2 regions of the Tepidibacillus sp. HK-1 genome follow, and region 2 is predicted to be linked to the other one. Evidence: riboswitches for the same ligand, from Rfam matches in the RefSeq annotation. Region 2 holds a riboswitch; the other holds the start of a gene.

Region 1 (3,430 bases), on a different contig from region 2:
GAATAAGTAGAGTTAGATTAATTGTTTATTTTCCACAAAAAACTGGTTATATCGGCTTTTATTCGCTTTTTTAGAAAATTTGAGAAAAATTATATAAAGTCTTTGTTCAATCATGTACAAGTTTTAATCTTCTTAATATTTATTCTTTAGAAATATGATAATTCCTTCAATATAAAAAAATATTTTATTATTCAGAAAATAGTAGAAATGTATATTACATCGAGCTCCGTCATCCATGCCTTTCTATGAAGAAAATGGAACAAATGAAAATCCCTCTTGTAAAAAGAGGGATAAAGAATTGGTATGTTCTATTCATGATCTAATTCAAAAGAACGATGTAATTCTTGTACTCCAGAAATAGCATACTCCTTAGGAACAAGGCAGGAAACCTTAATCTCAGATGTGGTTACCATTTTGATCGGGATATCTGCATTGCTTAAGACCTCAAACATTTTAGCTGCAACTCCAGGGTTAGATATCATCCCAGCCCCCACGATCGAAACCTTTGCTAAATGATCCTCATGACTAATCGTTGTACAGGATTCCACATAACGTTCCAGAATAGCTAACGTATGTTGTAAATCACTGCTTGTGATAGAAAAAGAAACATTGATTTTGTCTTCCCCATAATCACTTGTAACAATCATATCTACATTGACTTTTTCTTTTGCCAAGGTAGAGAATAGATCAGACAAAGCATTGATTTTGTTTTCTAAGCCAATGACCTGTACACGGGCAACATTCATGTCATAGGCTACACCTGTTACTACCTTTACATGTTCCATACCATGTTCCTCCTTTATTACAGTTCCTTCAACCTGAACCAAGCTGGACCTTACAACCAAATGAACACCAAATTTTTTCGCGTTTTCTACTGCTCTAGGATGCAAAACCACTGCACCTAGATTTGCTAATTCAAGCATTTCATCGAAACTAACTTCTTTTAGCTTTTTAGCCTTAGGTTCTATTCTGGGATCTGTTGTATAAACCCCATCTACATCTGTATAGATTTCACATAGATCAGCCTTCAATGCAGCTGCTAATGCAACAGCACTTGTGTCAGATCCACCTCTACCTAAGGTCGTAATTTCCCCTTCCTCACTCACCCCTTGGAAACCTGCAACGATAACAATCTTATCATTTTTTAGCTCTTGTACTATTCTCTCGGATGATATATCTGTAATCCTTGCCTTACTGTGAACTGATTCTGTCTTTACTCCTGCTTGCCAGCCTGTAAAGGAAATTGCTGAAAAACCTATTTCTTGCAAAGCCATTGCTAACAAGGATATTGAGACTTGTTCTCCAGTTGTCAATAACATATCAAGTTCTCTTGAAGACGGTGTAGACGTGATTTGGTGAGCCATGTCTAGAAGGTCATCAGTGGAATCTCCCATCGCTGAAACAACCACAACTACCTGATTTCCCTGTTCTTTCGTTTTCGTAACAATCTTTGCAACGTTTTTGATTCGGTCAATTGTACCTACTGATGTGCCACCAAACTTTTGAACCACGATCCCCATTTTCTCCACCCTTTCCAACATATTGCGATGTTCTTCTAGTTTCGCAGAATTGTACAAAGTACAATTTAATATAAAAAAACAACAGGAAATAGACTCCTGTTGTGAATCACAACATAAAAGTTTCCCCACCCCCAAATAGTCAAGATAGTTCTCCATAGTTAAATTTGGGATCATTTAACTATGACAGTCCTACACTTGTTCAATGTAGACCCAGCTCTACTTCCTGCGAAGAAATAGGCTTCGGCGAAAGTCCCTTTTATCTTTTTTCATCAGATTCGCTTCCTCTAAAAGATGACTCTTGAATTTCGCGCCCCTACCCCACTTTAACTAAATATGATTATAGTGAGGTATACTATTAAATTTTGAAGTTATTATATCATACGGTAAAGAAATGTAAACCCTTATTCTTCAGTATTTATTGCTTCCAAAATCGTTTTAGCTAATTTATCGCCAATTCCAATTTTGCGAAATTCCTCAACAGGAGCTTCTTTCATATTCTTTATTGAGCTAAAGTGTTTTAATAATAATTTTTTCCGCTTTTCACCAACACCTGGAACCTGATCTAATTGCGAAGCAAACACCGTTTTTTTATGGGTTTGACGGTGGAACGTAATCGCAAATCGATGAACTTCATCTTGAATTCGTTGTAATAAATAAAATTCCGGACTATTTCTTTCCATAGATACTGGAACAGGTGGATCACCCATTAACAATACTGCTGTTTTATGTCGTTCATCTTTTTTAAGCCCAGCTACTGGAATAAATAAACCAAGCTCATTTTCTAGTACATCAACTGCAGCATTAATTTGCAATTTTCCGCCATCAACGATGACCAAGTCTGGTAGATTTAAACCTTCTTTTAACACTCTTGTGTAACGACGCCTTATCACCTCTTGCATCGTATGGTAATCATCTGGTCCTTCAACCGTTTTTATCTTAAATTTTCGATAACTCGATTTATCAGGCTTACCATCAATAAATACAACCATAGCGGATACAGGGTCGACACCTTGAATATTGGAATTATCAAAAGCCTCAATACGATGTGGAGTTGCAATCCCTAAACTTTTACCTAAAAGTTCAATGGCTAGACTTGTTTTAGATATATTTTTTTCTTCCATTTTAAACTTCTCTTCTAAAGCAATTCTCGCATTTTCAATCGCCATTTCTACTAATTTTCTTTTTTGACCTCGTTTTGGTTGTTGGATCTTAATTTGTAACCATTCTTCTAACAATTCTTTGTCTAATGATTCTGGCAACAAAATTTCTTTAGGCAATACAGGATTTTCAAAGTAAAACTGTGTAACAAAGGACATAAAATCTTCTTCTGGTACTCCATAATAAGGGAAAATAGAAACATCCCGTTCAATCAGATTTCCTTGCCTCATAAAAAAAACTTGAACACACATCCAACCTTTATCTATATAAAAACCAAAAATGTCTCGATTGACACGATCATTTAAACTAATCACTTGTTTGGACATAATTGCTTCAATATCATTGATTTGATCTCTATATTCTTTTGCGCGTTCGAACTCTAAATTTTCAGCCGCTTTCTCCATTTTTTGCTGAAGTTCTTTTTTTAGTTCTTTATAATCCCCTTGCAAGAAACGGATAATTTTTCGGGTCATTTCTTCATAAGTAGAATGCTCCACCTTAAATTCACACGGAGCCACACATTGACCTAAATGATAATATAGACAAACCCGATCTTTTAGTGTTTTACATTTTCTTAACGGGTATATTTTATCTAAAAGCCTCTTAACCTGCTGTGCAGCACCGGCATTAGGATAAGGGCCAAAATATTTTGCTTTATCATTTAATACTTTGCGTGTCACTTCTAAACGCGGATGTTCGTCATTCGTTAATTTAATATAGGGATAAGTTTTGTCGTCCTTTAACATGATATT
Region 2 (3,430 bases):
TCCTGAGCAACACCATATTGTTTCCAATGCTTCCTGTACTACTAATTGTTTAGCACCTATAGCAAAGGTTTTACATCAACATTTTAAAATTGAATCAGGAATGATGACTACAGTTCATTCCTATACCAATGATCAGCGAGTCCTTGATAATATGCATAAAGATTTAAGAAGAGCTAGAGCAGCGGGGCAATCGATTATTCCAACTTCAACTGGAGCTGCAAAAGCAGTGTCACTTGTTCTTCCCGAATTAAAAGGAAAGTTGAATGGAGTCGCTCTCAGAGTACCCACTCCTGATGTATCAATCGTAGATCTTGTCGTTCAAGTTGAAAAAAAAGTGACAGTTGAAATGGTGAATGAGGTTCTGAAGAAAGCAAGCTTTCAGGAATTAAACGGCATCCTTCAATACTGTGAAGAACCCCTAGTATCCTCTGATTTTATAGGAAACGATCATTCATCGATTGTAGATAGCTTATCGACAATGGTCATTGGAGAAAATCAAATCAAGGTAATGGCTTGGTATGATAATGAATGGGCTTATTCATGTCGGGTAGTTGATTTGGCTAAATATCTTCATGACAAAGAAAAACAAAAACATAAAAATAAAGTTTTAACTGCATAGATTTGAAATGCATAAGATACTATAACAGCACTGAGTTATTATCAGTGCTGTTAACTTTTTTCTGAAGCATATCTCCAAATACTTCAGAGCATCCTATTGAATTATCTAGTTACAGTTTGTCCTGCAAGTTGTTGTTCAGCGATTTGAACTAAACGACGAGTAATGTTACCTCCGATTGCACCGTTATCACGGGAAGCGATGAATCCCATGTAACCGTCTTGAGGAATTTGAACTCCTAATTCATTAGCAATCTCAAATTTTAATTGGTCTAAAGCTTGACCTGCTTGAGGAACTACTAATTGATTGCTACTGCGCTCTTGCCCTGCTGCCATTGTTGTTCACCTCCTTATCGGTTGGTAATCGTATTGTATGTAGAATCAAATGTTTCAATACAGGTAAGTGATTCCAGTGTCAGCAAATGAAAATAAAAATAAAAATTCTCTTGCAAAAAGGGGATAAAACCAGTATACTGAAATTCGTGAAATTCAATTTACTTTTTAAATAACTAAGGAACCAGTATCTACTCAAAGGGTTAGGACCTCATCGGACTAACTTTCCCCCGTGGTAGATGACGTAGGTCCCGCATGCTTGAGAGGGCATGGAATTATTGTAAAAAGGGGGATGACGTTATGGATACTATGGGACGTCATGTAATTGCAGAATTATGGGGTTGTAATGTTGAAAAATTAAATGATTTAAAATTTATTGAAAAAATGATGGTTGATGCAGCACTTGAAGCTGGCGCAGAAATTCGTGAAGTTGCCTTTCATAAGTTTGCACCGATGGGTGTTAGTGGAGTTGTCATTATTTCAGAATCTCATCTAACGATTCACAGTTTTCCTGAGCATTCATATGCAAGTATTGATGTATATACTTGTGGTGATCGAATTGACCCAAATGTTGCAGCAAATTACATTACGAAGCAACTTGAAGCAACAACTCGTGAATCTGTACAAGTTCCACGTGGTGTTGGGCCAGTCGTGATTGAACCAACAAAAATTGAAACGTATAGTAAATAATCTATCCAAAAAGAAGGATCTGATCCTTCTTTTTTTACTGTTGACATAACTGTGTTAACTTAGTAATATATAAAAGTCGAACAAAATTATAATAACCGAATATGAACTGGTAAGTATAGAGGTGCGGTTACTTAAGAGTAAGATTATCTTCAATAGGGCTTTGGGTAATCTGAAAGGAAGAACCGCCGAAGTGTATAACTTTAGCCCAAAGGGTTATATGCTGGTTCTGCATAAAATATATGTAGAACTGTCACAAAATGTATTTTGTGGAGAGCTATCTGCCAACAAGTGTTTTTTTATGAATTACTTATTTGGTCATAATAAACCTTGAGGCAAATATAGCCTCAAGTTTTTTTTTGTTTATCATATGCTTTTGTTCGAACATATTTAGAATAGATAAAGGAGATGCAAAGAGAGTGAGAAACAAAATAACTGTGTTTTTATTTACTTTACTCATCATATTATCTCAACATTTGCCTGCTTTTGCAGAAGAAGTTGATCAAGCCGCCGAACATGCAAAACAGTTTGGTTTTTGGACATTAGTCCCGCCATTGATTGCAATCATATTAGCTTTTATTACAAAAAATGTTGTGTTGTCGCTATTTATCGGCGTCTTTTCAGGAGCATTTTTGTTACAACTTACATCGTATAATGTTTTAGGTGCTTTATTTCAGGGATTGCTTCAGGTTGTACAATATATTTTGACATCTTTAGCAGACCCTTGGAATGCTGGAATTATCCTTCAAGTTTTAGCAATTGGTGGGCTAATCGCCTTAGTTACAAAGATGGGTGGGGCAAGAGCGGTAGCTGAATCGTTAGCAAAAAGAGCAAAAACCCCAAGAAGTTCACAAGTGATTACTTGGCTTTTAGGTATACTGGTCTTTTTTGATGACTATGCGAATTCACTCATTGTTGGACCGATTATGCGTCCTGTTACAGATAAATTACGAGTATCAAGAGAAAAGCTTTCATTTATTATTGATGCCACTGCAGCGCCAATAGCGGGTATTGCATTAGTTTCTACTTGGATTGGCTATGAAGTTGGGTTAATTAAAGATGCATATTCTTCAATTGGGCAAGATGTCAATGCTTATGGTGTCTTTATGGATACAATCCCTTTCCGATTTTATAATATTTTATTATTAGTCTTTGTTGTAGCTACGGCATTATTTATGAGAGAATTTGGTTCGATGTATCAGGCAGAACGTCGAGCAAGAACAACTGGAAAAGTATTAGCGGATACAGCAAAACCAATGGCAACTGACGATAAAGATGTTCAGCCAAAAGAGGGCATCCAATTAAATGTATGGAATGCAATTATTCCCATTGGGCTTTTAATGATTCTATCCTTTGGTGGCTTTTATTATAATGGGTACATGGTGATCATGGGTGGAGAGGATGAGGCTGTAAAACAACTGATTCAATCTAGTCCATTGTCCTTTGCAGCCATTCGTGAGACTTTTGGATCATCTGATGCAAGTGTAGTATTATTCCAGGCTGCTCTTTTTGCAAGTATTGTGGCCATGATCATGGGTATTGGTAAGAAGATCTTTACCGTTTCGGAAGCGATTGAAACATGGATTAACGGAATGAAGTCTCTTTTGATCACTGGGGTTATTTTACTATTAGCGTGGTCCTTAAGTAGTACAATGAAAGAATTAGGTACTGCAAAATATCTTGTTGGTCTATTATCTGATACCCTACCAGCATTTGCTTTACCAGCGATTATCTTTATTTTTGGAGCAATTATTTCATTTGCAACTGGTACTTCTTATGGTACGATGGGTATCTT

The links. A riboswitch is a leader RNA that binds a small molecule or an ion and turns the genes downstream of it on or off. The one in region 2 is predicted to bind lysine.
Region 1: another riboswitch for lysine. It lies ahead of BEN26_RS04465 (aspartate kinase); the one in region 2 lies ahead of BEN26_RS09190 (Na+/H+ antiporter NhaC family protein).

The regions. Positions count from the first base shown of each region.
Region 1 is NZ_BDGM02000006.1:64,265-67,694, forward strand. It holds gene BEN26_RS04465 (aspartate kinase) at 309-1,520, opposite strand; lysine riboswitch at 1,658-1,844, opposite strand; gene uvrC (excinuclease ABC subunit UvrC) at 1,922-3,430, opposite strand, start outside.
Region 2 is NZ_BDGM02000015.1:68,955-72,384, forward strand. It holds gene BEN26_RS09175 (glyceraldehyde-3-phosphate dehydrogenase) at 1-619, shown strand, start outside; gene BEN26_RS09180 (alpha/beta-type small acid-soluble spore protein) at 721-951, opposite strand; gene speD (adenosylmethionine decarboxylase) at 1,249-1,638, shown strand; lysine riboswitch at 1,747-1,923, shown strand; gene BEN26_RS09190 (Na+/H+ antiporter NhaC family protein) at 2,055-3,430, shown strand, end outside.